Regions from separate parts of the Lysinibacillus sp. A1 genome, predicted to be linked through region 2. Evidence: riboswitches for the same ligand, from Rfam matches in the RefSeq annotation. Region 2 holds a riboswitch; the other holds the start of a gene.
What was found. Region 2 has a riboswitch for cobalamin ahead of nikA (nickel ABC transporter substrate-binding protein). Riboswitches for the same ligand answer to the same signal wherever they lie in the genome.

Region 1 (25,701 bases), on a different contig from region 2:
GTTAGATTTACCTATTCAATAATAGGCAAATAAATAGTCCCTATTGACGTCTATCTCATATCTTAATAATGAACGACAACTTATCAAAACAGGAGGTTATAACATGTTTCAACGAAGACGCCATCCGGCAAAAGGTCCACACTGCTGTCCGCCACAAACGATGCCAATGCAATTTGATCCACCACAATTTTTACCACCAGAGCAATATGTCCGTACAAATTATATCCATACAGTTGTTCCACATGTACAACCAGCACATGTCACAACAGTGAATAAACATATGATTGATCATCAATACTATTTCCCATGCACAGAATCAGTTGTTAATGAATGCTGTGAAACACATACAATGTGCGGTATGCCACCTAACCCTTGTCATATGCCGCATCATCCCCATAAACATATGGGCTATTAATAGTTATGGAGGGGGCGAGTAATGCCCCTCCATATTTCAAACAAAAAAAGCCGAGTAGCCTCTCTCAGAGGTACTCGGTTTCATGCATTATTAATACATTTTTAAATATTGATCGCGTTCCCATTGATGTACAGTTGTACGATACATATCGAACTCGATTTCTTTTGCTTCTTTAAAGTTGGCGTAAATATGCTCACCTAAAGCAGCTTGTGCTACTTGATCTTTAGCCAATAATGTTAAAGCATCATCAAGTGCCGCTGGTAGATTTTCAATGCCATTTGCTTGGCGCTCTTCTTCTGACATCACGTAGATGTTGCGGTTAATAGCTGCTGGTGGCGTCAAGTTTTGACGAATACCTTCTAGACCTGCCTCTAAAATAACAGCCATTGCTAAATATGGGTTTGCAGAAGGGTCCACTGAACGTACTTCTACACGAGTTGAAAGGCCACGTGCTGATGGAATACGAATTAGTGGTGAACGGTTTTGCGCTGACCATGCTACATAACATGGTGCTTCATAACCTGGAACTAGACGTTTATAAGAGTTAACTGTTGGATTTGTAACAGCTGTGAAACCTTGTACGTGTGCAAGGACACCAGCCATAAATTGCATAGCTGTATTGGATAGTCCTAATTCTGTAGATTCATCATAAAATGCATTTTCTTTACCTTTAAATAGTGACACGTTAAAGTGCATACCAGAACCTGCTTCACCAAATAATGGCTTTGGCATAAATGTAGCGTGTAAACCGTGTTTACGAGCAATTGTTTTCACTACTAATTTAAATGTTTGGATGTTATCACAAGCTGTAACAGCGTCCGCATATTTAAAGTCAATTTCATGTTGTCCAGGAGCAACCTCATGGTGAGAAGCTTCGATTTCAAAGCCCATTTCTTCTAGCTCTAATACGATATCACGACGGCAGTTTTCACCTAGATCTGTTGGAGCTAAGTCGAAGTAACCACCATGGTCATTTACTTCTAATGTTGGTTCGCCTTTTGCATCTAATTTGAATAAGAAGAATTCTGGCTCTGGCCCTAAATTAAAGCTTGAGAAGCCCATATCTTCCATTTTTTTAAGAATACGTTTTAGGTTGTTACGTGGGTCACCAGCAAACGGTTCGCCTTTCGCAGTGTATACATCACAGATAAGACGTGCTACTTTCCCTTTTTCAGAAGTCCAAGGGAATACTACGAAAGTATCAAGATCAGGATATAAATACATATCTGATTCTTCGATTCGAACGAAGCCTTCAATAGATGAGCCATCAAACATCATTTTATTTTCCAGTGCTTTGTCTAATTGGCTTACAGGAATCTCAACGTTTTTGATTGTGCCAAGAATATCTGTAAATTGTAAACGAATAAAGCTTACGTTCTTTTCTTCGATGAGACGTTTAATGTCCTCTTTTGTGTATTTACCCACAGTTTTCCACACTCCTATAATTTGTCTAGCTTTTATGTTTACCCTACCCTATTTTTAATAGAATCGAGATAAATCCCCTCGTCGGATGGATGATTTTTGCATGCGCTGTGCTTGACGCATTTCTTCGCGCATAATTTGACGTAATTCAGAATCACTTAAATCTTGTTCTTCAATTGTAGCAACAGGATCTTTCCTTTTAGCAAATATTTTTTTAATCTTCGCCATATTCATACCCTGTTCTAAGTAGTCTTTAATTTCAAGCAATATGTCGACGTCATTTAATGAAAACATTCGACGGTTGCCTTCTGTTCGGTGCGGCTCAATTAAATGGTGTTCTTCATAATAACGAATTTGTCGTGCCGAGAGCTCAGTTAATTGCATTACAATACTCATTGATAATAACGGCATAGTTCGTCTAATTTCACGACTCATTTAAGTCCTCCTCCAATACCCGCTTATCATATAACGAAATTTTTTCACTGTCAACCAACCATGTGAGGTTTCCTAACATGGTTGGCATTATTTTTTTCAATCCGAGAGAAAATTGTAAAAAACTATTCAAATTTACGGTTTGTCCATTTCCTTCTCTCTATTTTTGAATAGCTTGTACCGCACTACAAATTGCAAATTTTACATGCTCATATGTTAGTCCACCCTGTATAAAGGCTGTAAAAGGCGGACGTATCGGACCATCTGCTGTAAGCTCTATGCTGGAGCCTTGAATAAATGTTCCCGCTGCCATAATGACATCATCTTCATAACCAGGCATATAGGCTGGTTCTGGTGCGTAATGAGCATTAATTGGCGAGTTGGCTTGTATTTCCCGACAAAAGGCGATCATTTGCTGTGCGGTTTGGAAAGAAACCGATTGTATTAAATCTGTCCGATGTGCCTGATAACTTGGAGATGTATTCATCCCGATTTCCTCCAGCATAGCTGCCGTAAAAATGGCACCCTTTAATGCTTGTGATACAACATGTGGAGCTAGGAAAAATCCTTGATAAAAATCACCTAATGTATTTAATGTCGCTCCTGCTTCTGCCCCAATTCCTGGTGATGTCATCCGGTACGCACATTTCTCCACTAAATCTGCTCTGCCTGCAATATAGCCTCCAATTTTCGCTAATCCTCCACCAGGATTTTTAATGAGGGAGCCTGCCATTAAATCAGCACCAATCTCTATAGGCTCTTGCTTTTCTACAAATTCACCATAGCAATTATCAACAAAAATAATGGCCTCCGGTGCTAACTCACGAATGTTTGCACACATATCAGCAATTTCTGCGATAGAAAAGGATGGACGTGTTGCATAGCCTTTTGATCGTTGAATGGCAATCATTTTTGTCTTCGCTGTTATGGCCCCTTTCACACCTGACCAATCGATGGTTTGATTATCCAGTAAATCAACATGTGAATAACCGATTTGATAATCTTTTAGGGACCCTGTATCTTTGTCACCACCATCGACAATGGATTGTAACGTATCATATGGCTGACCAGAAATATAAAGCAGCTCATCACCAGGACGTAGCACACCGAATAGACTAAGCGTAATTGCATGTGTCCCTGAAATAATTTGCGGTCGAACAATGGCAGCCTCTGCACCAAACACCTCAGCATAGACACGCTCTAAATTATCGCGTCCCTCATCGTCATAGCCATAGCCATTGGATGGATGTAAATGATAATCACTAACTTGATGTTTTCGAAATGCCGCTAGCACTTTTTGCTGGTTATAAAACGCCATCTCTTCCACCTTAGCATGAAAAGGTCTCACTCTCTCTTCTATTGTTGCCGCTAAAGATAGCGTCGATGCTGATAAATTAGATGTAAACGTCATTCTTTTTCTTCTCCATTTCACAATTGTCATGCATATATTCCGTAAACTTGATTCCATATTTAAATGGACCTCAATTATCCTAGAATTCCCTAATCGTCTACTTGTAATGAACGCTTATGACAGATGTTTTTCTTTATTTCATTACCATCTTATCAATTTGTATAGGTCCCTGTAAAACTTGCCTATTGTTTCTCAGCGAAATTTACGCTAAGCTAATGTGCGGACTTATTTCAAGAAGAGTATTTAATGATGAATTTTGGCTATTAAATTCATAGATTTTGTTACTTACAGGATCTTTATGCTTTAGGAATGAGATTCATTTATTTATAGAAGGGGTGAAAGGGATGGCTTGGGATGTTTTTAGTATTATTGGTACAATTGCCTTTGCTATTTCTGGGGCAATTATTGCAATGGAAGAGGAATACGATTTATTCGGTGTTTATATACTCGGTATCGTCACTGCTTTTGGTGGAGGGGCTATTCGAAATTTACTTATCGGGCTACCTGTCACGACATTATGGGGACAGGATATGATGTTTCAAATTGCACTTGCTGCCATTACCATATTTTTTATTTTTCCTCATCATTTGATTCAACACTGGCATCGTTGGGGCAATTTCACAGATGCAATTGGCTTATCAGCATTTGCTATTCAAGGCGCACTCTACGCCGTAAAGCTGGATATGCCGATCAGCGCTGTCATTGTAGCTGCGGTCTTAACTGGTTCAGGTGGTGGTATCGTGCGTGACTTATTAGCTCGACGAAAACCACTTGTTCTTCGTGACGAAGTCTATGGTGTTTGGGCTGCTCTCGCAGGACTTGTTATTGGGTTTGAAGTTTTTACAGGAGATATCTTCCTTTATATTTTATTTGCGGTAATAACAGCCTTACGTATTCTTTCCTATATGATGAAATGGCGTTTACCTTTGCGAAGGTTGAATCGGGCATAGAGTCTATCATTGATTAAATAAGCACAAATGGTTCCTTAACTATTTGCGCTTATTTTTTTTTTCAGTAACTATTTAGTCAAAAGATTCATTGCTTCTTCCAGCGTCACCATATTTTTCATCATCGAGCAAGCAGCATCTAATAGGGGAAAGGCTAGGGCTGCACCGGAACCTTCTCCTAGCCGCATATTCATGTGCAGCATGGGCTCCACTCCTAGTAATTCAGCGGCAATTTTAGCCCCTGGCTCCTCCGATGCATGAGAAGGTATAATAAAATCCTTTACTTTTGGTTCAATTTGATAAGCAATAAGCGCAGCAATAGTTGAAATAAATCCATCAATCACAACAGGTTTTCGATGACTTGCGGCTGCAAGGATGATACCAGCCATAGCCCCAATCTCTAGCCCTCCAACTTTAGCTAGAACATCAATGATATCATTAGGATTGGGTTTGTTGAGCGTAATTGCTTTTTGAATGACCGCTGCTTTATGAGCAATTCCTCCTTGACCAACACCTGCTCCAAATCCTGTTATTTCAATTGGGTCATAGCCAGTCAAAACAGCTAAAATCGCAGTACTCGGCGTTGTATTACCGATGCCCATCTCACCTGTACCAAGTAGATTGGCTCCTTTTATGATTTCATCTGTTGCCACACGAATCCCCGCTTCAATAGATTGAATGGCCTCCTCTCTAGACATAGCAGGGCCTTGTGCCATGTTATCTGTACCATATTTTACTTTTTGAACGATTACGCCCGAATTGAGTGGAAGATCATCCTTTACTCCAACATCGACCGTTACAACCTTCGTATTCGTCACACTTGCAATCGCGCAAACACCTGTACCTCCTTTTGGGAAATTTAATGTTTGAAATAAAGTAACATCTTGTGGGTTCGTCGTCACACCTTCCTTACAAACTCCATGATCTGCTGCACAGACAATCATCACCTTTTGATCAATCACAGGATATAATTGTCCTGTAATCCCAGAAAGCTGCACAGCAATGGACTCTAATTTACCTAGGCTACCTGGCGGCTTACAAAGAATATCTATTCGCTTCCTTGCTTGCTCCCTACTATTTTTATTAGCGCCTTGAATGTTTTGAATTGTGTCATGTAATAATTGCATTGTCATTTCTCCTCTCGTTCTTCATGAAGACAAAATAAAAAGCCTGTAGTTTATTGTCATGACAAATAAACTACAGACTTTTCCATCATCTATATCCTCTTCAAGCAAATAGGCAGGTCTCCTGGCTTAAGTTCAACATTTCATAGTACCTTCCCAGCAATGAGCTAGTGGTCTTCACTATTAAACTCCCTTTTACAGTGGCGGGTCCGCTAAAGCTTTTCACTTTATTCCCTATTCTCCCTTAATGGGCACCTAATGCTTGTATTAAACTACTTTTAATCTACGACAGCATATTTCTTCTGTCAATATTTGAATGTGATACTTTGTATGCCTATTCTTTTTCTAGCTCGCTTAGCAATGTTGACCCTAATAATAGTACCGCTCCTATTATTTGTAGAAGCGTCATTTTTTCTCCAATAATCATCGTTGAAATGACTAATGATGTCAGTGGATCTATATAGCTAAGAATGGCTATACTTTGCCCTTTCAGCTTTGACATGCCCCAAAAGAACAATAAAAATCCAACCCCTGCATGGACAATACCTAATGTCATTAATAATAGGACTGACTTAAAATTGAGTGTCATAACCTGAAACCCTGTTGTTCCAAGTATATAAAAACAAAGGAAAAAAGCTGCTAAAGATAGTTGAATAATTGTATTTTCCGGTTCTTTTAAGCCACATATACATTTATTTGTAAATGTTAGAGCTGTATAAAAGCATGCAGCGATAAGACCGTAGACAATACCAATAAAATGTTTACTGTCTCCAGTGCCTTGACTTTGGACAATCAAAAATAGTCCGATAATAGCCACACAGACATACAGTATTTTTCTGCCAACTAGCTTCTCTTTTAAGATTATTGGAGATAAACAGATAACTAGTATTGGTGCAAAATAATAACTGAGTGCAGCATTAGCAATTGTTGTTTCTTTATAAGCCTGAAATAAGAAAATCCAATTCCCACATAAGGCAACACTAGAAAGAATTAATTTCCACTTATTTTTGAGAATACTTCTTTTCGTTAAACTTTTCTTTTTAAAAATAAAAATCACTATCAAAAAACAAGCACCAATTAAACTCATCCAAAAAGCGATTTCACTTGAAGACAAAGGGATATACTTGGCAAAAACACCAACTGCACCAAAAATAATCATGGATAATACAAACGCTAATTTTCCGCTCATTACAATTCCTACTTTCTACGTATAAGTATTAACCTACACAGTAGAATCTATTGAAAATGAGCAAACTGTTATTGTATGCCTTAACAGTAGATTCTACTGTAAAGACATTGTTGGGGGTGCTATTGAACGAAACATACAAAATCCCTCCTTCATCGATATAATTGTAACATATTTCTGAAAATTACAGAGTACGATTTATAGATAAAGGGAAAAGGAAACGCTAATTACTTCATAGGTAAGGATAAAATTTTCTTTTTAGGAGGAGTTAGAATGAATGCAAGAGAATTAAGAAACGCGATTGCGGAGACTTGTGAAAATTATGATAGTCATTACGCTCAGTTAGTGAAACCGATTAATCAGTTATTAATGAATGTTGATGCTTCCATCAGTGAAGAAACAGCGTATGTCATTATGGAAAATTTGAAATTATTTTATAGTGGAGATAAATACATGGCGGAATGTCATTTCGATGAGAGTGAAAATTTCTTAAAGGATGGCATTGAGCTTTTACAAAAGGGAGATCTTGCGAATGGCGCTTTACAAATATACGGTGCTGGTTTAAATTTTGCCAGCTATGCTTCAAAGGTTCGCGGCCAAAAAAATGTGAACCCGTACATGAACTTTGAAAAAAACTTTAGCCTCGTCATGGACTCACTCCAAAAATAAGCATATGAAAAAAGAAAGAGTATACACTCTTTCTTTTTTCATTATGTCATTATTTAAATTCTAATTCACCATCGTAAGCTAACATGCCGCCTTCAAGGTTTGTCACATCAAATCCTTGTGCCTCTAAATAAAAACAAGCATTAGCTGAACGGCCACCAGCCTTACAAACGATAATATATGGCTTAGTTTCATCTAATTCCTCAAGACGTTCTGGGATTGTCCCAAGAGCAATATGCTGAGCACCAGGAATCATGCCATGTGCAACTTCATCCTCTTCACGTACATCAATAATATATAGGTCTTCATTTGCATCTAATAGTTCTAATAATTGTGTTGTTTCCATTGATTTCATCAAACTCGTCCTCCAAATATCTATTTCCTCTATCATTATAGCCTGTAGCAAAAAAAACAGCCAGTGTGGAGAACACTAACTGTTTAACAATCTTTTTATGCTTCTGTCTCTAAAAATTCTATTTGTTTAGCTGGAACGAATGTAGAAATGGCGTGCTTGTAAATCAGGTGCTGCTTATTTTCAGCATCCAATAATAAAACTGTAAAATTATCATATGATTTCACAGTCCCTTTTAACTGAAATCCGTTTAATAGAAATACAGTTACAAAAACACTGTTTTTACGTAGTTGGTTCAAGAACGTATCTTGCAAGTTGATTGATTTCATCAAATAGCCTCCCTACTAACTTTCTACCTCTTCATTCCTATAGTAGCACGTTCTACCAATTTATCAATTAGTAATTTTTAGAAATTTTTCTTTAATTTTATAATTGCTCATCTGTCATCACAAAATGGACATCCATTTTATTGCGGAAATAAGTAAGTTGCCTTTTTGCATAGCGGCGAGAGTTTTGTTTTAAGCTGTCAAGAGCGCCTTCTAGCGAACATTTACCATCTAAATAATCATATAATTCCTTATAACCAATGGCTTGTATAGACTGCACACCTCGGATATTTTGTTGCCATAGCCCTCTGACCTCTTCTAAAAGACCATTCTCCATCATCAAATCGACACGGCGGTTAATACGGTCATAAAGCACGTCTCGTGACATATTTTGACCTAGCCCTAAGATCAAGTGATTATAGAGAGGCACTTCACCTCGATTTTGAGCTTCAGCTGCCTTCGACACACCGTTTAATTCTAGCATCTCTAATGCGCGAATGACACGACGTGTATTATTTGGATGAATGGCCTCTGCAGTTTGAGGGTCTAGTTGTTTTAATTTATCGTGCATGGCCTCAGGACCAAGCTTCGCTAATTCATCATAATAGGCTTGACGTGCTGCCTCATCCACTTTTTCATCAGTAAATTGAAAATCAAACAGAACAGCTTGTACATATAAGCCCGAGCCACCTACTATAATCGGTAATTTATGACGAGCTTGTATGTCAGCAATTTTCGCTCTTACTAGCTTTTGATAATCGGCCACTGAAAATGATTCTGTCGGCTCCAGAAAACTTAGTAAATGATGAGGGACTCCCTCCATCTCTTCTTCCGTAATTTTCGCCGTACCTATATCTAACCCTTTATAAACTTGCATGGAATCACCGTTAATGATCTCTCCATTATACTTTTTGGCAAGTTCAATACTTAATGCTGTTTTTCCAGAAGCAGTTGGTCCCACTATTGCTACAACCTCTGCCTGCTGTAATTTATTTTCTATCATATTTTTTTAACCACCGTAATAATACTTGAAAGACCGCTTCTTGATTGTCTTCATTTAAAATTTCATGTCTCTTATCTTCAAATAAATAAACAGTGACATCCGCCACACCAGCAGTTGCTAATTGTTCTGCCACTGCGTACACGCCTAGTCCCTGTTCACCGACAGGATCTTGACTGCCACTTATCAAAAGTATTGGAAGATCCTTTCTTACTTTGGCAATCTCTTTTTTGCGATTCAATATTGAAAAGCCTGTAGTCAAATCTACAAAAAATTGATTGGTCGGAATAAAGCCACAATATGGATCATCTATATACTTTTGAACTTCTCCCTGTACGGAGCATAGCCAATCATAGGCAGTCTTCGGATTTGGAAACTGCTTATTAAAACTACCAAAACTTAATTGATTGAGGAGCCTGCTTTCTGTCTCTTTACCAAGACCTTTTGCTAAAGCCCTGGATACAATATTACCAATTGCATGTAAGGCTGTAACATTGCCAGTTCCACAGAGCACAACATTGTCTACCTGTCCCCCATACCGTTGGATATAGCGTCTCGTAATGAATGAGCCCATACTATGACCAAAAATAATGAGCGGTTTGTCGACAACTGGTGCATGTAATTGAGTAATGACTTCATGTGCATCTTCTACAACACGTTCAAAGCCGTTATTTTCAGCGAAAAAGCCTAAAGTTCCATTATAAGCAGCTGTTTCACCATGTCCACGATGATCGTGCATCGTCACTACATAGCCAGCATTTTGAAGAGTGTGAGCAAATTTTAAATAACGACCACTATGCTCTGCCATGCCGTGTAAAATATGGATATGTCCAATACAAGGGCTTTTAGATTCTAGTGTTCGTGTGAATACAAAATGTCCATCCGACATTTGAATATAACGCTCCATCGCTTATTCCCCTTCTTTCACGAAAATAGTGGCATCCATGATGGCTTGATCTAATTCAGCCATATAAGCATTTCGTTGTTCCTCCGTATAATTCAAGTGTTGTTGCATCACTTGAAGCACTTGTTGCTTATAGAGCTTGACTGCTTCAATGTCAAAATATAGCATGCCAGTACGACGAATAAAGAAGTCACTTGGAGTATAGACCATTTCAGCTTCTAAGCCATATAATAGCATCGCATGTAAAGTAAGTGGCATTGTACTACCATGCTCATGTAAGTATTTTACACGATCGAATAAAGCATCCACATTCGTGCCATATTTTTGGACAAGTTGCTTGGCTTCATCATAATTTAAACCGTACTGAACACCCTCTCGAGCTTTATAGGCAATATAATCAGGAAAATTGATGGCGTTAATACCCTTTGCTCCTGACAGTGATAATTCTCGAGTGATGGATGCACTCGCATGCTTATAACGACGGGTTTTTACGATTTTATCTACAATCGTTTCTGCCATTTGGCGGTAGCCTGTTAGCTTGCCACCTGCTATCGTCATTAAACCACTTGGAGCCGTCCAAATTTCATCTTTCCTTGAAATTTCTGAAGGATTCTTTCCTTTTTCATAAATTAATGGACGAACGCCTGCCCACGATGATTCAATTGTAGCTCTTGTAATATTGGCGGTAGGAAAAACTTTCTTTGCCGCCTCAACTAAATAGTCCACATCTTGCTGTGTTGCAACAGGATGTACTGGATTGCCCTCAAAAACAGTATCCGTTGTACCTACATAGGTTTTACCATCACGCGGGATTGCAAATGCCATACGTCCATCAGCAATATCGAAATAAACTGCTTGCTTTAATGGAAAATCTTTTTGATTCAGGACAATATGAACACCCTTCGTCAATCTTAATTGCTTATTATCAGCTACTTTATCCCTTTGTCTTACATCATCCACCCAAGGACCTGTAGCATTGACAATTTGTGCAGCATGTACATTCAACATGCGTCCTGTTACATGATCTTCTACTTTAATGCCAACAAGCTTTTTCTTATCGTAGATAAACTCCTTCATCTCCGCATAATTAAGACAAAGTGCCCCATATTCAACAGCTTTTTTTAATACTTCAATTGTAAGACGTGCATCATCTGTACGATATTCAACATAATAGCCTCCACCCACAAGTCCTTCTTGATTGAGTAAAGGTTCTAATGCTAAGGTTTCTTGCACATTTAGCATCGTTCTACGTTCCTGTTTTTTGACACCTGCTAAACGGTCATAAACTTTTAAGGCTAGAGATGTTGTCATTGGGCTAAGGGAACCCTTTTTATATAAAGGCAAAAGCATTTTTTCTGGTGTTGTCACATGCACAGCATTGTCATAGACGATTTCACGTTCACGTCCCACCTCTGCTACAACTCCTACATCAAATTGCTTTAAATATCGTAGTCCACCATGGATAAGTTTAGTCGATCGACTCGATGTTCCAGCAGAGAAATCCTGCATGTCGATACATGCGACGGACAATCCCCTTGAGGCAGCATCCAGGGCAATACCTGCTCCCGTAATGCCTCCACCGATGACTAAAACATCAAAACTATAGTGCTCTAAATAATATAAAATTTTTGGACGATGCTCATATGAAAACATACCTTTTTCCCCCAATAGCTAAGATTTAAAAATTCGTGTTGCCTCTACAGCTCTTTGCCAGCCGGCATAAAGAGCTGTCGCTTGGTCTTTTTCCATTTTCGGCTGGTAGGTTTGACCATTTACCCACAGTGCTGATAAAACCTCTTGATTTGGCCAAAAATTTGTAGCAAGTCCTGCTAAATAAGCCGCACCTAGTGCTGTTGATTCATTGAGCTTTGCCAGTTCTACATGCAACTGTAAAACATCACTTTGGAATTGCATTAATAACTCATTTTTTACAGCACCACCATCTACACGGAGTACTTCAATAGGTGCACCGGCTGCTTCCTCCATCGCATCGAGTACATCCTTCGTTTGATAGGCTAATGATTCAAGTGTCGCACGGATGAAATGTTCTTTAGACGTGCCACGCGTTAAACCAAAAATGGCACCACGAGCATCTGTATCCCAATAAGGTGTACCTAGTCCAACGAAGGCAGGTACAACATAGACACCATCCGTATTGGCTACTTTTTTAGCATAGTTTTCTGAATCCTCAGCAGTCCGAATCATACGTAGTCCGTCTCGAAGCCATTGGATCGCTGAGCCTGCTACGAAAACACTTCCCTCTAATGCATAGGTCACCTTACCATCTATTCCCCAAGCAATTGTCGTTAATAACCCATTTTCTGACTTTACTGCCTCTTGCCCTGTATTCAATAACATAAAGCAGCCAGTACCAAAAGTGTTTTTAGCCATTCCTTTTGTAAAACAAGTTTGGCCAAAAAGTGCCGCCTGCTGATCACCGGCAATACCTGCAATCGGAATTTTTTCGCCAAAGAAAATACTTGCCGCCGTTTCAGTGTAAATTTCTGATGAATTTTTCACTTCAGGAAGCATCGACATCGGAATATCTAATAGCTGACAAAGTTCCGCATCCCATCGTAATTCATGAATATTGTATAGTAACGTTCGAGCCGCATTTGAATAATCGGTAACATGGGCCTTTCCCTTTGATAATCGCCAAACAATCCAAGAATCAATCGTGCCAAATAATAAATCTCCATTGTCAGCCATTTCACGGGCGCCCTCTACATGATCTAACATCCATTTAATTTTTGTGGCTGAAAAATAAGCATCTAGTCGTAATCCCGTTTTTTCCTGAAAAAGCTCCTCATGCCCTTGTTCTTTCAGGTCATTCACAATTTCCTGCGTTTGACGCGACTGCCAGACAATGGCGTTGTAAATAGGATTTCCGGTATGTTTATCCCACACTACGGTTGTTTCTCGCTGATTCGTTATTCCAATAGCATGGACATCACTAGCATCATGCCCGCTTTCTGTTAAGACGGTTGCAATTACTGAAAGGACCGAACCCCAAATTTCATTGGCATTATGTTCTACCCAGCCAGCCTTCGGAAAAATTTGCTGAAACTCTTTTTGTGCTACATGAACAATTTCACCTTTTTTATTGAATAGGATAGCTCTTGAGCTTGTTGTGCCTTGATCAATTGCTAAAATAAATTCGCCCATTATTTTCCCCCTTTTCACTACATGACCCGTTTGAACATTTTTTCTACTTCATACGATGTAAAATGAATGAGCACTGGACGTCCATGTGGACATGTAAATGGATTATCAGCTTTGCGTAAATCTCTCAGCAATATTTCCATTTGTTCTTTCGTTAAATAATAGTTGGCCTTAATAGATTTTTTACAGCTCATCATAATCGCAGCGGCTTCACGTAATTTTTTTACATCTGCCTTTTTAGTCGTCAGCACCTGTTCAATTAAATCTTCAATGATTTCCTGTTCCTCACCTTTAGGGAACCAGCTAGGGTGCTCGCGTACAACAAAAGAAGATTGTCCAAATTCTTCTAAAAATACGCCTACTGCTTCTAATTCATGTTTGTGTTCTCGTAATAAAAGTGCCTCATCGGCCGCATAGTGGAATGTTAGTGGAAGCAGTAATGCCTGACGCTCATGTGGATTAACTTGACCGACCTTTTCCCGGAAAAATTCATATTTAATGCGCTCTTGTGCAGCATGTTGATCAATTAAATAAAAACCATCTTCCATTTGGGCGACAATGTATGTGCCATGGATTTGCCCGACTACTTCTAGCTCAGGGAACGGTTCCTTAACCGTCTCATCTACTAATTCCGCATGTTGCTCCACAACAGTTACTTCTTCTATTTCTTCAGCCTGTAATGGTGGAGTAGGATGCGCGTAATCCTCCATAATAGTAGAAACAGGCTCTGGCTCTACTGTAGTTTCTCGATTGTTTTCTTGAACAGTTTGCACATCATATAACTTCTCTACAATTGCGTTCATTTTCTCCACATCTATCTTAGGTGCAGGCTTCCAAATATTTAATTGCTCTGTAGCTGGTTTTACAATTTTTTCTTTTTTCTCCATTTGTGGTACGCGAATAACGCTACGTATTCTTTCACGGATAGTTTCTTCGATTAATTTTAAAAGCTCTGGCTCCTTACTTAAACGAATTTGATGTTTCGCAGGATGCACATTAACATCTGTCAAAAATGGATCTCCCTCTATATAAAGAACCACAATAGGAAAACGTTCAATCGGTAAATACGTATGGTAGGCATCAACAATAGCTTTCTGTACTAAATAATGCTTAACCCAGCGACCATTGACGAATAGAGACATATAATTTTTTGAAGCACGCGTCACCTCTGGTAGGGTCACATAGCCAGAAATGCGATAATCGTGTGACTCCCCTTGGAATGACACCATTTTCTTAGCATTATGTACTCCATAAATGGCAGCAAGCACTTGTTGCACATCTCCTCGTCCATTTGTTTGGAGTAATAGTTGACCATTATGCAATAATCGAAAAGCAATTTGAGGGTTACTAAGCGCAAGACGATTCATTAAGTCTATAGTGTGCCCAAGTTCAGTTTGAATAGTTTTCATATATTTTAAGCGAGCAGGAGTGTTAAAGAATAATTGTGATACCGTCAGATCTGTCCCTTTACGTAAAGGGCCGGGCTTATGCGTCAACATATGACCACCCTCAAGCTCTAAATGTGTACCGGATTCACCGTTCGATGTAATTAAAGTCATTTTTGAAACAGAAGCTATAGATGCTAATGCCTCACCACGGAAGCCCAATGTCCGAATACGAAATAAATCATGCTCCTGATGGATTTTACTTGTTGCATGGCGAGAGAATGACATGATGGCATCCTCTTCATCCATACCGCTACCATTATCAATTACTTGAATGGAAGTGAGACCCGCTTCTAGTAAAAAAACATCAATGGACGTACTTCCCGCATCAATTGCATTTTCTACTAGCTCTTTGACAACTGAAGCTGGTCTTTCAACTACTTCTCCTGCTGCAATTTTATTGGAGAGCCATTCGTCCATAATTTGTATGTTTCCCACTAACGAATCACTCCTTTATTTTTTCATGTTTAATAACTCTTGCTGCAACTCATATAAAATATTCATTGCCTGCATCGGTGAAGTTCCTAAAATATTAACTTTCTCTAATTTTTTTAACACCTCTGCCCCAGCTGGTGCAATTGGCTCTTCTTCAGTAAATAAGGACATTTGCAGTGGCGGTTCTGCTATTTTCTGTGTTTCAGCCACTACTTCGTTCCCAGCCTCAAAGTTTTCCAATAGCACACGTGCTCTTGCCAAAATTTCTTCTGGTAATTGCGCTAATTGTGCCACATGAATACCATATGATTTATCAGCAGCACCTTTTTTCACCTTATGCAGGAACACAACCATGCCATTTTTTTCGGTCGCTGCAACATGTACATTTTGTAAGCGTGGTAAATCCTTTTCAAGAGCTGTTAATTCATGATAATGCGTAGAAAACAACGTATTGGCACCAATTTTATCATGAATATATTCCATCATGGATTGAGCTAAACTCATCCCATCATAAGTAGAGGTACCACGACCTATTTCATCAAATAACATTAAACTGTTTTTTGTAGCATGCATAATGGCGTGTTGAGATTCAAGCATTTCTACCATAAATGTAGATTGCCCTGCTGCTAAATCATCAGCTGCTCCGATGCGCGTGAAAATTTGGTCAGTAATAGGTAGCTTCGCCTTTTCAGCAGGTACATAGCAGCCCATTTGTGCCATGACAACAATTAATGCTACCTGACGCATATAGGTACTTTTACCAGACATATTCGGCCCAGTAATAAGCATCATATTATTCTGTTCTTCTAGCACACAATCGTTTGGTACATACATTTGCTTATTCAACATTTTTTCTACAACAGGATGGCGACCTTCAATGATTTCAAGCGCTCGTCCATTATGGAATTGAGGTTTTGTAAAACGATATTTTTCTGAGATACTCGCAAAGCTTAGCAAAACATCTAACTCACTTATGCTCGCTGCCAGTGCTTGTACACGTGGAATAAATTCCTTTAATGCATCCCGAATTTCTACAAATAGGTTGTACTCTAGTGTTAGGCTTTCTTCTTCAGCATTTAAAATCAATGCTTCTTTTTCTTTTAATTCCTGTGTAATATAGCGCTCTGCATTAGCTAGCGTCTGTTTGCGCTCATAACGAGTTAAATCCGCTAAATGGATATTAGATTTTGTAATTTCAATATAATAACCAAAGATGCGATTATAGCCAATTTTTAAGTTTTTAATGCCTGTTTTCAAACGCTCTTCTTGCTCGAGCTGAGCAATCCAATCCTTACCATTGCGAGCGGCATATCGAAGCTCGTCTAATCGTTCATGATAGCCGTCTCGAATCACATCCCCTTCTTTAATGGTAATTGGTGGATTATCCGTTATGGCATTTGCTAAAAGCTCCTCAACAGCTGTACATGTATCGAGAGCTACCCCTAATTGTTGGAGTGTCTCCTTACCCGCACCTATTAACTGCTGCTGAATAGCTGGCACTTGGCGCAACGAATCACGTAATTGCGCTAAATCACGGCCACCTACATTGCCGAAAGCAACGCGACCAGCTAGCCGCTCTAAATCATATACCTGTTTTAAAGCAGTTTGTAACTCTGTTCGAACAAAATATTCTTCTAATAAATCAGTCACAATCGCTAGTCTAGACTCAATAGCCGAGCGTGTGGCAAGCGGCTGATGTAGCCATTGTTTTAATTTACGGCCACCCATTGCTGTGACAGTATCATCGAGCAACCATAACAGTGTCCCTTTTTGATCTCCACCGCGAATGGATTGAATGAGCTCTAAATTTCGCTTTGAGCTAGAATCAATGCGTAAATAATGTTTCATTTCATTAAACGTAAATGCTTGAATATGTGATAACGAACGCATTTGTGTTTTATCTATATAGGCCAATAATCGAAGGCATGAAATTTGTAGGGCTGGTGGAACAGCTTCTACATAGCTAGCTGCTTTATCCACCGTCATTTCATCGGCTTCCACTGATAGTACAATGGCGGCATTTGCAGCATGTTCTGCTAACAATAACTGTAAACCATCCGTTACAATAAGTTCCCGAATACCATAAGCCTGCATTTGCATTAATAATGCTTTGCCATCACCTTCAATGGACGAAGCCACGGCTTCACCTGTTGATAAATCTAGATATGCATAGCCGAATGTTGTGTCATTCAGTTGTTCGGCTGCTCCAATAAAATGATTGGATTTCCCTTCAAGTGTCTTACCTTCCATAATTGTACCGGGTGTGATGAGTTGAACCACTTCACGTTTGACCACGCCTTTTGCTTGCTTTGGATCTTCTGTTTGTTCACAAATAGCCACTTTATAGCCTTTTTGCACAAGTGTTTCAATATAATTTTTAGCCGAATGATGCGGCACACCACACATTGGAATTCGTTCTTTTGCGCCAGCATCCCGGCTCGTTAACGTAATTTCTAGAATTTGTGAGGCATTAATGGCATCCTCAAAAAACATTTCATAAAAGTCACCTAATCTAAAAAATAAAAAGGCATCCTTGTAATCTTCTTTAACCTGTAGATACTGTTGCATCATTGGTGTATATGTTGTCATATAAATATTTACCTCGCTCTTACCTATAGATAGTTTTATTATAACAAAAGATACATGCGAAACGCTTCATTCACCTTTTTTAAGATGCTAGCGTTTCGCATGTATCGAAAAATGATGGTTTCTAAAATTATCTTGGTCGTTCATCAGGAAACGATGACGACTCTAATACATACCTACCTTCTCCATCAGAGCTTGACGATGAGCTTGAGCTTGAGCTAGATGAGGACGATGATGATGAACTCTCATCATTAAGGCTCCAGTCTTCTTCATAATCTAGCGGATGTACACTAATACAAATTGTTGTTTCACCCATTACTTCCACAACCACTTCACGTTCTACTACAATTTCAAATTTCGTCCCACATGAAGAAATTACTGCTTCAATACAATTCGGTTCTTGTATTACCCGTACACGAACATCATCACCAACGCTAATTTCCCCTTCTCGATAGTGAAGCTTCACTTTGTCTTTATAGTGAATTGTTTCCGAAAACACAGCTGTCTTTGAATGATTACTATAGGCATACCATACATTGACATCAAATTTCCCTGTTACTTCTACAAATTTCCCGACTCTTTTAGCAGAGCAAGTATGGTTAATTACCCAGCACCCTAAAATACTTGTCGGTTTATTTGTTGGTGATAATGTTACACGCTCTTCCGTTCTCTTCTTCCCTTTGGCAACTACTGCTTTCGTCACGATTTGTCGTAAACGTTTCAGCGCAATTCCTCCTTCGACTCTTTTCACTCCATCATATGCAGGTAGCGCCCATTGGGTGAACATATATTTTAGAGAATTAAATGATTCCTCCACAACTCTTTTCGAAAGATGACTGCTATAGCGTGAGCATTCCTCCATAGAAATAAACATAAAAAAAGCTCGAATGCTGTCATTCGAGCTTTACTTCTATCATCTGTTAAGAACAGCTACCTGGTTGAGAATTGTCTACATATGAACCCGTTTCACCACGTAGCACATCGCCACCTGTTGAGCGGATAATTTCATTCGTTACATTATTAGCGATCGTATTTGATACTAATTGCAATAAATCATTTACATCACCTTGTGATTCTTTAAATTGTTGCACAACTGGGATGTCATTAATTTCTTCTTCGATTTTAGCAATTTTATCTTCAATCATTTTTAGCGCTTTTTCTTTTCCCAAGTGTTGGAAATTAACCGCTTGTTTTTGTAAACTTTTTAGACTAGCGATTCGTTCACGCACTTGTTGATTTTCATTGATTTGAGCTTCTGCCTTTTTGAAAAATTCAACCTCTGGTGTATTTGCAATCATATGTGCAATTTCATGTGATTTTTTAATTAAATCTTCTTTTGTGAATAAGATTTGTGTCATTTACGCTTCCACCTTTTCATTTTTTACGACTTCCAAAAACTCACCAGTAAGTGAATAAGATGTAGTCTCTATAATTTTAACTTTTACTAATTGACCAATTACTTCTGTTGGTGCTTTAAAGTTAACCAGACGATTTTTTCGCGTATAGCCTGCTAGCACATCATCTCGTCGTTTACTTGTTCCTTCAACTAATACTTCGACAATCTCACCATTTAAACGCTCTAAGGCTTTGCGAGAATACTCACCTACTACTTCATTTAACCGTTGAAGTCGTTCCTTTTTCACTTCTTCAGGTACATTATCGACCATTTTTGCAGCCGGTGTCCCTTCACGAGGAGAATAGATATACGTAAATGCTGCCTCAAAGCCAACTTCACGGTATAAGGAAAGCGTTTCCTCAAATTGTTCCTCCGTTTCGTTTGGGTAGCCAACGATAATATCTGTCGTTAATGTTACTTCAGGAATTGCAGCTTTAATTTTTTCTACTAATGTCAGGAAATGCTCACGTGTATATTTACGAGCCATAATTTTCAAAATGTCATTAGAGCCAGATTGTACTGGCAAATGAATATGTTCTACTAAATTACCACGTTTTGCAAGTACTTCGATTAGTTGATCATCGAAATCTCGAGGGTGACTCGTTGTAAAACGAATACGTGGAATATCAATTTTTCTTAAAGCATCCATTAAATCCCCAAGACGATATTCGATATCCTCAAAGTCTTTCCCGTAAGCGTTGACATTTTGACCAAGCAACATAATCTCCTGATAGCCTGCAGCCGCTAGCTCTCGGACCTCAGAAATGATCTCCTCTGGACGACGACTCCGCTCTTTTCCACGTGTATAGGGTACGATACAATACGTACAGAATTTATCGCAACCATACATAATATTAACCCATGCTTTAATGGAACCAAGACGTTTCTTCGGCAGATTTTCAATCACATCGCCTTCTTTAGACCAAACCTCTACGACCATTTCTTTCGACATATAAGCTTCTTTAAGAATGTTTGGAAGGCGGTGAATATTATGCGTTCCAAAAACCATATCGACATGTGGATAGCTTCTTAAAATTTTATTTACAACCGACTCCTCTTGCGACATACAGCCACAAACCCCGATTAGCATCTCTGGGTTTTTTCGTTTATATTTCAACAGGAAACCAAGTTCTCCAAATACTTTGTTTTCTGCATTTTCTCGAATGGCACATGTATTCAGCAAGACGACGTCAGCTTCTTCAATTATTTCAGTTGGTGTGTAACCCAACTGCATAAAAATACCAGCCATTACTTCTGTGTCATGCTCATTCATTTGGCAGCCATAAGTACGAATGTAGAAAGTACGATCTTTACCCATTCCTGCAAATTGTTCGTCAATGGTAAAATCCTTATGGTATTTTACATCTTCTTTACCACGTTTTTTAGCATCTTTTAAGGAAGGTGCCGTAAAGACCTTCTCAAAATATTTACTGTAATCCTTTTCAGGCTTGTCTTCTTTTTTTGGTTGATTGACCTGTTGATTAGCTAAGCGTTGTTCCTCATTCATCGCAATCGGGTAACTCCTTTCAAACGAAATCCATGCACTTGAATTTCCATCTTACTATTATACTGAATAGTTGATACTTCCTACAAGGCTTGCGCTTCAAATGTCGTGGTTTCGACTTAATTACAAGTAGCTGAAAGGATACATCCGTCCAATTTCAAGTTTTATCTTATCTAATAAGAGAGCTAAACGTTACGATCAATAAAATACTTCCTATGCTTTATATATAAGTATCCATTGTATAATTTCAGCTTGACCCAACGCTTCATACTCATATCCTCTTTATAAAATAAAGCATTTGTATATTGGCCTTGTTTCACTAATCGTTTTGCTTCAATTTTTAATTTTTCATTCCCCATACATTTATATAAAGTTTTTGGAGGCAGTAGTGACCACAAATGCTTAGTTTGGACATATGTTCGTTCAAGCGGGATGTGGAATAGATGATCATTCACTACATATTGCATGAAGTTATGGCCGCTCGCTGTTACATAATAGCTGGAAGAACCGGCTCGTAAATTGAGCTCAAATAACTTATACTCCCCATCACGCGGATCATATTTCATATCAAAATTGGCAAAGCCCGTATAACCGATGTCCTCTAACAGATGCCGGATTGTATCCATCAATTGCTCATCATAATCGATCATGACAGCTAAAGAGATACCTTTGTTTAGCGGGGAGGGGTCCTCAAAAAGCTTATTGCTTAAACACATCAATTTCACTTTTTTATCTCTCCCTACATACACGTCTAATACGCGAATGAACGAATCATCACCGGGGATAAACTCTTGTAAAATTAAAGTATCTTGATAGCTTGAGCGATAAATACTGCGAACAATTTGTTGCATCTCGCTGTCATTATGGACTAGATAAATTTTTTTCTTCTCAGGAAAGAAGCAGCTAGAGTACGCCACAGAATTGGAAGGTTTAATAATGATTGGGTATTGGAATGGTATGAAGCAGTTTGTCTGTTGTTCCTTTGTTACAGTCACTGTTTGAGGGTATTTTAACTTATACAAGTCACAAAGTTGATAAAATTTTTCCTTCGTTTGAACCTTCTTGAGCAAAGCTTGATCGATATAGGGTAAAATAAAATATTTTTCTAGCTGCTCTTTATTTTGAATGATCAGCTCTGCGTAGAAGCAGTCGCAAACTAATAAAATTAATCGTTGATGCTGAAACTGCTTTGCCAGCGTCAACAGCGCTTGAACAAAATGATTAGGGTCATCTAAATTCTCTACATATTGAAAGTCAAGGATACCACTATTTTGCGTGGCGATTCCCCGCGTACCACTGGAGAAAAATGATGGGAAATTCCCCCGCTTTCTAGCTGGCTCGATGACAAGGCTCTTAATAGTATAGGCCTCATAAAATGAACGTGCTACCCCGTAGGCATGCTGTCCTGATTGTATAACAATAGGCAAAAATGGTTGTACATGTAGGTATGACAATTCGATCGCCTCTCTAGTAAAAATGAATTTATTCATTTGTATGCGAACTAGATTGGACATATGTAGCACAAATAAAAGACACTAATATAAATCTTTAGTGCCTTCTCCCGTATCTATATTTCTATAAATTTTTTAATGCGTTGTTCAAAAGAGACGATGGATTGAACCCCATGGCTCTTTAGCAAGTCTGTATTGGCAAATGTATACTTTCCTAAATCATCAGGAAAATGGGCATCTGAGGAAACTGTAAAAATAACCCCATAATCAAGTAAGGTTTGTAAAAAGCGAGGGCCAGGGCACATTTCTTTTACAGGATAACGATAATACAACCCTGCATTGATCTCCGTGGCGGTTTCAGTTGACGTTAAAGCTTGTGCGATACGTTCATACCACACTTTTAGAAATGCCTGATCCTCTACCTGATAATTAAATACTTTAAAGTTGTCCAGATGGGCCACAAAATCAAATAGTTCGGACTGTATCATGTTTTCAACAGTCATAAAAAAGCGCTCATAGTTTTCTTGTAATGCTTGTGGACTCATTTGCTTAAATAGATATTCTGTTTGGGGATTATCAAAGCCCCAGCCATCTACAAAATGAACTGAACCGATTACATAATCCCACGGATGTTCGTCTAATAATGAAGTTAGCTCCATTTTCCCACCTATAAAATAATCTGCCTCTATACCTAGCTTCAAGGCAATGCCTTCTCGGTGCCATTTTTCCTTCGCCTGCTGAATGGTAGAGACAAAAGTATCGATATTTTCCGTCATGACACGATCTAGCCAAAATCGCTGTAATTGACCAATCTCACTATCGTCCAATTTCATAAAGCGCTCGAAGTAAGCACGCGTCTCCTTAAAACGATATAAGTGGTCAACAATGCCAACCTCTCGTAAACCAAGCTGCTTTGCTTGTTGAAGATATAAATCCAACCATTCCTCACTATAGCAGCCATTTTGAACTCTCTTTGTTAACCTCTGTAATTGAAAGATCATCTGCTCCTTTGAACCTTGTGCAGTAGCATCCACATGTTGAAAGAACTCAAGCGCCTGTGATGTACGCTCTAGCCAGCGCGATGAATAAGGCCCCTCTTCTAAATGTACATGATAATCAATTGTCATTAACTTTTCCCTCCATTACACACCGTCCATTTTTCTTCATAAGCTTGCCATTCTAATGGACAGGTATTTTCACAAAAAATTTCCGTGCATTCTTCAAGATGACAGATTTGAAAAAATGATTTTCCATTAATTTTCGATGCATCCGCTAATAAATAATTGACCTTACTATGCTTTTGCATTTTTTTTGAAATGAGAGATTCATCTAAATCATAATCGTAAACAACACCATCACTAATGCCACCACATGAAATAAATGCTTTATCAAAATTCATATTATCTAACATTTCCAAAGTCATTGCTCCTGCGACAGAGGATTGTCGAGGATTCGCAGTACCGCCTAGTAAAATAACCTTCCCAGTCATGCGTCTTTCCTCTATCGCTAAATTAAACTGGACAGCTGCTGCAATTGAGTTTGTAACAACTGTTATATCATCAACAGCTAGTAGAAAATCTGCAATATGAACCGTTGTCGTCCCCGTATCAATTGCTATCGTATCTCCATCGCTAATCCGTTTTGCGGCCATACGAGCAATTTGACGCTTAGCCTCTTTCTGCATTTGTAGCTTACGCAAAAAGGCAGGCTCATTGCGTACGTTCGTATATTTAATAGCTCCTCCATGCACTCTTGTTAATAAACGCTGTTGCTCTAATTCATCAAAGTCTCTTCGTATTGTTTCAGGAGCTACTTGAAGTGCGTCAGCAATATTCGCTACAATTATTTTCCCTTCCCACTCTAATTGTTTTAATATGAATTCGAATCTTTCTAGTTTTGCGTAAGTCATGATAATGCAATCACATCTTCTTTTGCGACATAACACTTATAGGTTGCTCCCATTTCAATTGAATAGCCCTGTTGATGCAGCTGCTCCATTGTAAAAAAGACCTCCCCCTCAAACATTGTTCGAATGATATTGCCACTCATTAATGATTGTTTCGCTATCCCTGTTAAACACAGATCACCATTTCTTTTATCGAAATGCAAAGCTTCAGGACGAATCGCAAATTTACGGTATGGCTCTGGTAAAGATTCTCCGAGCATTTGCTGTAAAACCTGTCGGGAAAAAACATTATAATGCCCAATAAAATTAGCAATAAATTCATTATTAGGTCTTGTATAAATCTCAGTTGGTGTCCCACTTTGTGCAATACTGCCATTATTCATTACAAATATTCTATCTGAAACAGCCATGGCCTCTTCCTGATCATGCGTTACTAAAATCATCGTCATATTGAGCTTCCGTTGAATGGTCCGTAAATCTGCCTGAAGCTTCTTACGTATTTGAGCATCTAGCGCACTAAGTGGCTCGTCTAATAACAATACTTTAGGTCGGACAATTAACGCTCGCGCTAGTGCAACACGTTGCTGTTGCCCTCCTGATAGTTCTTTCGGATAAGCGTGCTTTTTTTCGCTTAAATGAACAAGCTCCAACATGTCTTGAACGCGCTGTTCTAGCTCAACTGAATTCTCTTTTTGCATGCGCAAACCAAAGGCGACATTTTCTTGCACGGTCATATTCGGGAAAAGTGCATAGGATTGAAAAACCATCCCTACTTGACGATCCTTCGGTTGTACACCATTCATATCTTTGCCTTCAATGGAAATTTTGCCTGCCGTTGCATCCGTTAAGCCTGCAACAATACGAAGAATCGTACTCTTTCCACAGCCACTTGGTCCTAATAAAGTAATAAATTCACCTTTGTCAATTTTCATATTAATATTCGATAAAACAGTTGATGACCCATAGTTTTTATGAAGCCCTTCAATAACAAGATAACTCATAGATTTGTAGCACCTTTCGATCGTTTCGTTACTATTGCAATGACAAATGTTAATAAACCCATCAGCACGATATAAATGAAAACTACTGCACTAGCAATATGTCCACTTGCACTAAGTTTTTTCATTAAATAAATTTGAACGGTTTCAAAGCGAGAGCCCACAACAAGATTAATTAAGACAAATTCGCCAAATAAAACAGAGAAAGATAACAGCGCACCTGCAAATAAGCCGGGATAAACTGTAGGCAGTAAAATTTTTATGAATGCTTGCCTTTTAGAGGCGCCAAGCAATTGAGCTGCATCAAGAAGTTGCCTTGCATCTATATTTCGCAAACTATTTCGTGTGCCCTGATAGATATAAGGTAGAATGCCAACAACATAGGCCCCTAAAACAACGAAAATCATCGGTATCCCTATTTGACTATAAACGCGGATAAGTCCTACCGCTAAAATGATTCCTGGAAAAGAATAAACCATGACAACGGCCATCTGTATCCACTTTTCATACGTAGGAAAATACAAGACAATAACGAAGATGGCTGGCACAATAACAAGGAGTGCAATACTAACAGCACCTCCTGCTAATAATACTGAACGTCCAAATGCTTGAATAAAATCACTATCCTGAAAC
Region 2 (8,040 bases):
TCTGGCATCGATATGGTGACTGTAGGAGATTTCACTTTGTACGATAGAATGTTGGATACAGCCTTAATGTTTGGCTTAGTACCCAAGCGCTTTAACTGGCAAGGTGGAAGGGTAGATTTACATACCTACTACAGTGTAGCGAGAGGAAATCCTTCAGCAGTAGCTAGTGAAATGACCAAATGGTTTAATACCAACTATCACTACATTGTTCCTGAATATGAAGGGCAACCGTTGCAACTAACAGAAAATAAGGTATTGGCCGACTTTTTAGAGGCAAAAGAAGCGTTCGGTATTATTGCGAAGCCAACACTTATTGGCCCCTATACATTTTATAAGCTAACTAAGGGCTACAATAAATTAACACAGGTTGAATATTTAGTAGCCCTATTACCTCTCTATGCTCAGATTATTCAAGAATTAGTAGATGCAGGTGCGCAGTGGATTCAATTAGAAGAGCCTTCATTAGTGACGACACTTGACTCAGCAGAACGGAAGCTAGTACAGGAAATCTATACTCAGTTAGCGACAACCGTTCCAGCAGCAAAACTAATGCTACAAACATATTTTGAAGCATTATGCTCCTATGAAACATTGATTACATTGCCTGTCCAAGGGTTTGGTTTAGATTTCGTACATGGCTATAAAGGGAATATGGAGTCACTTCGACAATTTGGTTTCCCTCAGGATAAAGTTTTAGCTATAGGTATTGTTAATGGTCGTGATATATGGCGTTCGAACCTAGCGGAGGCTAACGCCACGATTCAAGCTATTGAAAAGCTTAGCGATGCGAAGGAATTGTGGATTCAACCCTCAAGTAGCCTTCAGCATGTACCAATATCAACTTCACTTGAAAAGAAGCTGGACCCTATTCTCAAACAAGCACTGGCGTTTGCTGATGAAAAAATCGTAGAAATTATTGAGCTCACTAAATATAGAAAAAATCAAGACGGAACGCTACGTCATAATTTTTCAGCAAGTATGAAGGCCATTGAAGCCCTAAAAAATCATTCGATTCGTCAAAATAAAATGATCCAGCAAGCCGCTCAATCCTTATTAACGGAGGATTTTGAGCGACATAGTGATTTTAATCAACGTCAAAAAATACAGCAGCAGGCGTTAGGACTGCCACTATTCCCAACAACGACAATCGGCAGCTTTCCTCAATCTGATGAGGTGAAAAGAAATCGTAATGCTTGGCGAAAGAAGCAATTGTCGAATGAAGACTATGAAGCATTTATTGAACTGGAAACAAAGCGCTGGATTCACTTGCAGGAGGATCTTGATATGGATGTACTTGTTCATGGAGAATTTGAACGGACAGACATGGTCGAATATTTCGGTGAGAAATTGACGGGCTTTGCCTTTACTGAAAAAGCATGGGTTGTTTCGTATGGCTCTCGCTGTGTGAAGCCTCCGATTATTTATGGAGATGTTGCATGGTCTTCAGCCATTACCGTGAAAGAGTCTGCGTATGCCCAAAGCTTAACGAAGCGCTTTGTAAAAGGGATGCTGACGGGACCAGTGACCATTTTAAATTGGTCCTTTGTACGCGATGATATTTCTCGAAAAGATGTCGCTTATCAAATTGCATTAGCACTTCGCAAGGAAGTGGGAGCACTTGAAACGGCAGGCATCTCCATTATTCAAGTGGATGAACCAGCACTTCGAGAAGGGTTACCTCTTCGTAAAGAAGAATGGGGGACTTACTTAGACTGGGCGGTCAATGCCTTCAAGCTTGCTACATCGAGTGTTGAGGATGAAACACAAATTCATACACATATGTGTTACTGCGAATTTAACGATTTCATAGAACCCATTAGCGCGCTAGATGCAGATGTGATTTCCATTGAAACATCACGTAGCCATGGGGAGCTAATTTCTTCCCTCCAAGTAAATCCTTATACAAAAGGAATCGGATTAGGTGTTTACGATATTCATAGCCCACGTGTGCCGAGTGAAGGCGAAATGTTAGCCATTATGAGAGATAGTTTACAAGTTCTAGACAAACATCAATTTTGGGTTAATCCTGACTGTGGCTTAAAAACAAGGAAAGAGCCAGAAACAATCGCGGCTTTAGCTAATATGGTAGGCGCTACTAAAATATTGCGTCAGGAAGTGAAGGAATCTATATCAAGATAACGAAAACGATGTAATAAAAGCAAAGATCAGGGTATCTACCTGGTCTTTTTGTATGGAGGTTTTATTATATTCAGAAAATAAAATTGACGTGAACATTTCAGCATGTTATGTTTATTACTAATTTCAAATATTGCATTACAAGTTTGAATGAAAGTATTTTTCATTCAATTAAAAGGAAAATGGGTGTAAATCCCATGCTGTCCCGCAGCTGTAAATGAGGAGTTTTGTTTCGATTACCACTAAGTTCTATCTTGGGAAGGTGAAGCAAAATGATGATTCATAAGCCAGAATGCCTGCTTGTAAGAAGATTCATTGATGATCTACGAAAGATAGGGAGATGGATGGAAGCTTACGTATTTGTAGGTTTATCTGTCCTTATTCTTGTGGAATAAGGTTTTTTTATGCCTTTTTCTATTCAATTTGTAGATATGAACAGGGAATAGAGATAGGAGACAAAAAATGAGATGGACAAAGTATTTACTGCCTTTCCTGCTTGTTTTGACCTTGAGCTTTCTTGCAGGTTGTACTAGCTCAGAAAAGGACAAAGGAAATTCAGCATCAACAGAACAAACAGATGAAAAAATGATTACGATTGGATGGCCATTAGATGTAGGGCCATTAAATCCACATACATATTTACCAAATCAGATGACTGCTCAAGCCATGGTTTATGAATCTTTAGTGGCGTATAACGATGATGGCACAATTACGCCAAAGCTAGCAGAAAGTTGGGACATCTCAGAGGATAAAACTGCCTATACGTTCCATTTACGCAAGGATGTTACCTACTCGGATGGGACTGCCTTTAATGCTGATAATGTGATTCGCAATTTTGATGCAGTATTAGCGAATCGTGACATGCATTCTTGGATGGGTATGGTCAATCATATTAAAGAGGTCGTCAAAGTAGATGATTCAACAATACGTTTGCAATTAGATGAACCGTATTACCCTGTGTTAAACGAATTAGCCTTTGTTAGACCATTCCGTTTTTTAGGGGATAATGGCTTCCCAGACGGCGATGCAACAAATGATTCCATCCAATCAGCTATTGGCACAGGTCCATGGGTATTAACCGACTATAAAAAAGATGAATATGCAGTATTTAGCCGTAACGAACAGTATTGGGGTGAAAAACCACTCGTAGATAAGATAAAGGTTAAGATCATTCCAGATTCGGAATCTCTTTCGTTAGCCTTTGAAAATGAAGAATTAGATGTCATTTATGGTCGAGGGATTATTAGCTTAGATAACTATACGTATTTAAGAGATAGTGGCAAATATAAAACCGCTACATCTGAGCCGTTGTCTACGAAAGCATTACTGTTCAATACACAGTCTGGGCCGTTAGCTGAGCTAAAGGTTCGACAAGCTATTCAATATGCTATCAATAAAGAACAAATGATAGACAGTATTACACATGGTACAGAAAAAGTGGCAAACACGCTATTCTGGGATGCAATTCCTTATGCCAATATTGATTTGGCGCCCATTATATATAATCCTGAAAAAGCGCAGAGATTGCTAGATGAAGCGGGCTGGACGCTACAGAAGGGTGAAAAAATTCGTTCGAAAAATGGCCAACCCCTTACATTAGATTTAATCTATATTGCTACTGATGCCATTCAAAAACCTATGGCGGAGTTAATGCAAGGCGAGCTAGCAAAAATAGGGGTACAGTTAAATATTGAAGGCGCAGATGTTATGGTCGGTCTGCAAAAATTAATGGATGATCAGGTTGATATTAACTTCTGGCGTACAAATGGACCGCCGACTGATCCACATAGCTTTGCAAATGAATCAGCTACACCAAATGCTAGTGGTGTATATGAAGCAAAATTAGGCTTACCAAATGCTCAAGAGATTGATACAAACATACATCAACTACTAGTTGGTAAAGATGAAGAGGAACGTGTGCAGCTATATACGGATATTTTAACAATGTTCCACGATCAAGCATTATTCTATCCAATATCGCATGAAACGAATAATGTTATTTATCAACCATATATGAAGGATTTTGCACCACGTGCTTCTGAATATGACATTCCATATGCACAAATGGATAAAGAAAACTAAGTATGAAAGAGAGAGTGTGTCGAAACAGGACAACTCTCTTTTTATCATCGGATGAAATAGGAAGTGACGACATGTACGAATCGACTTGGATGTTTTGTGTAAAAAGAATTCTCACACTTCCATTTGTATTAGTAGGCGTATCTATTCTGACCTTTGTGTTTATTCGTTTCGTACCAGTAGAACCGGCAGAGGTCATCCTTCGACTCTCAAGAATTGCCCCAACACCAGAGGCTATACAAGCTTTACGAGAAGAATTAGGGACAGACAAGCCTTTTATCATGCAGTATCTGCTATGGGTAAAAGGCGTTTTACAGCTAGACTTTGGGACATCTTTTGTTAGTAAATTACCCGTGGCTCATGAGCTATTTGCTAAGCTACCCGCTACCATTGAATTAGCTATAGTAGCATTTATCCTAATTTTAACTTTTAGTATTCCATTAGGGGTTGTGAGCGCATTATATAAGCATTCCTTTATCGATAAAATCATTCGATTATTTACAGTACTAAGTGTATCCATCCCAACATTTTGGTTAGGGTTTATCCTACTCTATCTTTTTAGCTTAAAACTTGGCATTTTTCCGACGAATGGAAAAGGTTCGGTAGCACATATTGTTTTACCAGCCTTCACCTTAGCTTTACCTACAATCGGATTGTTCTCACAGTTTATCCGCTCTGCCATAATCGAAGAATACGAGCAGCCATATGTAAAATATGCACAGCTTAGAGGTTTGAAAAAATCGGTCATACTCATCCGACACGTGGGGAGGAATGCTGCCATACCAATATCAACTTTGTTTGGGATGACACTCGGAAATTTGCTAGGTGGTGCTGTCATAGTCGAGCAAGTATTTAGTTGGCCGGGGCTTGGTCGATATTTAATAGAATCCATAACGAATCGTGATTACCCCGTTGTACAATGCTATGTGTTGGTGATTGCTGTCATCTATGTGCTCGCCAATTTAGGCACAGATGTATTGCATCGTTTATTGGATCCTCATCTGATGATGAAGGATAGGAGAGAGTAAAGTGAACTTAGGACGTATACATATGAGAAGATATATTAGTCTCACCTTACTAATGATCATTGGTTTACTAGGACTGTTAGCCCCACTCATTATGCCTCATGACCCCTTAGCAGTCGATATTTCTAAGAAATTTTTAGCACCCTCATGGGACTATCCATTAGGAACAGACCATTTAGGAAGATGTGTCTGCTCACGATTGCTTTTAGGGATTCGGTATTCTTTAGGTGCGGCGCTCGTCATACAAATAGTTGCTATTCTAGTAGCGATACTATTCGGCGCATTAGTCTCCTTAAAAAGAGGTATAATAGATGCGCTATTTATTCGGATATGCGATATTTTATTAGCTTTTCCAACACTTGTACTAGCATTTGGGCTTTTAGGTGTATTAGGTCCTAGCTTGAAAAATGTGTTAATTGCACTTAGTTTGACACAGCTTATTTATTATTCGAGGCTAATCCGAAGTTTATTTATTGGCATGAATGAAAAAGACTTTATTCTAGCGGCAAGAATCAGTGGTACTACAGGTGCAAAATTAATTATTCGACACTATCTCCCTCATGTTTGGCCACCGATTGTAACGATTGTGGCATTAGATATGGGGAAGGTCATTTTAGAGATTGCGGGCTTTTCCTTTATTGGGCTTGGTGTGCAAGCTCCCACTCCTGAATGGGGAATGATGGTAAATGAAGGGAAGCAATATATCCGCCAACATCCTGAATTAATGCTATATCCTGGGCTTGCTATCGTCCTTGTTGTCCTAGTATGTAATGTTTTAGCAAGTAGTTTGAAGAAGCCTAATCAGTAAAGGGGTAGTTATGAAGAAAGTTTTAGAAGTGAAAGACTTATCGGTCAAAATTGGAGAACAGAATATTTTATCCTCCATTCATTTAACAGCCTATCAAGGCCGAGTATTAGGAATTATTGGGGAAAGCGGTAGTGGGAAAACGATGCTTTGCCAAGCTATTATGCAAGCCTTGCCGACTAGGGCGCAGATCACCAAAGGGCAAATTTTCTACCATCAACAAGATTTATTGAAGGTAACTGCTGCTCAAATGAGAGCTTATCGTGGTAGACATCTTTCTATTATTATGCAAAATCCTTCGACTGCCTTTGACCGTGTTCAAACCATTGAAAGTCATTTTCGTGAATCATTAAAAGCTCATTTTGCTATAACTAAAAATGAAATAAGACAAATTGCTATTGAAAGCATGTCAAAAGTTAATTTACCTAATCCTGAGCGCCTTTTACACTATTATCCATTCCAATTAAGTGGGGGAATGCTACAGCGTGTGATGATTGCTTTGTCACTGGCAATTCAAGCCTCGGTATACATAGCTGATGAGCCAACGACAGCTCTTGATACAGTCAATCAAAAGCAGGTTTTGACATTATTTGATCGTATTCGCCTGGAAACACAGGCAGCCATCCTTCTTGTGACACATGATTTAGGCGTTATCGCTGAACTTGCTGATGATGTAGCCGTGATGTATAAGGGGAAAGTAATTGAACAAGCGAATGTCTATGATTTTTTTGATGCCCCTCAGCATCCTTATACAAAGAAACTATTACAATCCCGAATTATGTTTTAGAGGTGAAAAGATTGAAGCTACTAGAAGTGAGAAATATTGAGAAGAACTATGCACATAGACCGTTCATATTCAAGCGAAGACAGGAAACTCCTGTATTACAGAAAGTATCATTTTCACTTCAGGAGGGGGAATGCTTAGGGATTGTTGGACAAAGTGGCTCAGGAAAAAGCACATTGGGCCGAATTATATTAGGGATGGAAAGGCCAACAGCCGGTGAGCTTCTATTTCAAGGGGTTAATCTTTATGATGCCACTAGCCAACAGAAAAAAATGATACGGAGAGATTTACAAGCAGTCTTTCAAAATAGCTATCATTCATTAAATCCAAAGCACAACATTTTTCAAATTTTAGAGGAACCATACCTAAATTTCGAGCATTATAGCTCAGCTGAGAGACATTATAAGGTAAAGGAATTACTTGATCATGTAGAGTTAGAAAAATCTATTGCTGAAAAGTATCCTTCCCAGCTAAGTGGGGGACAACAACAGCGTGTTAACATTGCAAGAGCGCTTGCCTTACATCCAAAATTAATAGTTTTAGATGAAGCCATTAGTAGTTTAGATATGATTTTGCAAAAACATATCATTCAATTACTACAGACACTACAAAAGGATTTGCAACTTGCCTACATTTTCATCTCTCATGACCTACAGGCTACACGCTTTATTTCAGATCGCATCCTTGTCATGCAAAATGGTCAGCTAGTAGAGGAAAGTATGAAAGGTAAACCATTTAAGCATTCCGCATCACTTGAGCTATGCAACGCGATTTTACCCACTCACCCTCGCGAAAGAATTCACAAGAATACTAGTATCTGAAATACCTTTGCGAATAAAATCCTTATTAAAATTCTTACATTGTTATTTGGAAAGCTTCGTAAAGGAGCTTTCGAACCCCCATATTTTACCCTCTAGGTTGTTTAAGAGAGCGACCGTCCTCTGTTCCATATTATTCGGAAGTTCTTCCTTACTGAAATAGGTGAGGCTTAAGCTCTCACCATCTTTCATTTCCAATACACCCCTTACATGTTTAGCTCTATAAAGGTGAATGACTGTATAGATTTCATCGCCATTCGGATAACAGTAGTAATAATCAGGTCCTGTAAAAACACCGATAAACTCAAACTCTTTAGCCACGAGTCCAGTTTCCTCATAAAGTTCACGCGCAGCAACCTGCTCTAATGTTTCGTTTATTTCCATTGAGCCGCC

Region 1: it holds a riboswitch for cobalamin, as region 2 does, so the genes downstream of both, cobT (nicotinate-nucleotide--dimethylbenzimidazole phosphoribosyltransferase) here and nikA (nickel ABC transporter substrate-binding protein) in region 2, are expected to answer to the same signal.

What each region holds. Positions count from the first base shown of each region.
Region 1 is NZ_JSZM01000012.1:547,919-573,619, reverse strand. Features, by position in the region: gene PI85_RS12260 (CotD family spore coat protein) at 104-415, shown strand; gene glnA (type I glutamate--ammonia ligase) at 506-1,840, opposite strand; gene PI85_RS12250 (MerR family transcriptional regulator) at 1,895-2,272, opposite strand; gene PI85_RS12245 (methionine gamma-lyase family protein) at 2,430-3,680, opposite strand; gene PI85_RS12240 (trimeric intracellular cation channel family protein) at 4,025-4,630, shown strand; gene cobT (nicotinate-nucleotide--dimethylbenzimidazole phosphoribosyltransferase) at 4,699-5,754, opposite strand; cobalamin riboswitch at 5,848-6,025, opposite strand; gene PI85_RS12230 (DMT family transporter) at 6,086-6,940, opposite strand; gene PI85_RS12225 (hypothetical protein) at 7,211-7,606, shown strand; gene PI85_RS12220 (rhodanese-like domain-containing protein) at 7,656-7,958, opposite strand; gene hfq (RNA chaperone Hfq) at 8,054-8,284, opposite strand; gene miaA (tRNA (adenosine(37)-N6)-dimethylallyltransferase MiaA) at 8,382-9,284, opposite strand; gene PI85_RS12205 (alpha/beta fold hydrolase) at 9,271-10,188, opposite strand; gene PI85_RS12200 (glycerol-3-phosphate dehydrogenase/oxidase) at 10,192-11,838, opposite strand; gene glpK (glycerol kinase GlpK) at 11,857-13,350, opposite strand; gene mutL (DNA mismatch repair endonuclease MutL) at 13,368-15,230, opposite strand; gene mutS (DNA mismatch repair protein MutS) at 15,246-17,816, opposite strand; gene cotE (outer spore coat protein CotE) at 17,944-18,600, opposite strand; gene PI85_RS12175 (RicAFT regulatory complex protein RicA family protein) at 18,734-19,171, opposite strand; gene miaB (tRNA (N6-isopentenyl adenosine(37)-C2)-methylthiotransferase MiaB) at 19,172-20,716, opposite strand; gene PI85_RS12165 (hypothetical protein) at 20,899-22,203, opposite strand; gene PI85_RS12160 (histidinol phosphate phosphatase domain-containing protein) at 22,281-23,291, opposite strand; gene PI85_RS12155 (DeoR/GlpR family DNA-binding transcription regulator) at 23,291-24,073, opposite strand; gene PI85_RS12150 (ABC transporter ATP-binding protein) at 24,070-25,071, opposite strand; gene PI85_RS12145 (ABC transporter permease) at 25,068-25,701, opposite strand, start outside.
Region 2 is NZ_JSZM01000035.1:77,599-85,638, reverse strand. Features, by position in the region: gene metE (5-methyltetrahydropteroyltriglutamate--homocysteine S-methyltransferase) at 1-2,139, shown strand, start outside; cobalamin riboswitch at 2,262-2,455, shown strand; gene nikA (nickel ABC transporter substrate-binding protein) at 2,599-4,218, shown strand; gene nikB (nickel ABC transporter permease) at 4,290-5,243, shown strand; gene PI85_RS21160 (ABC transporter permease subunit) at 5,266-6,048, shown strand; gene PI85_RS21155 (ABC transporter ATP-binding protein) at 6,059-6,832, shown strand; gene PI85_RS21150 (ABC transporter ATP-binding protein) at 6,835-7,650, shown strand; partial or broken gene PI85_RS21145 (NUDIX hydrolase) at 7,693-8,040, opposite strand, start outside.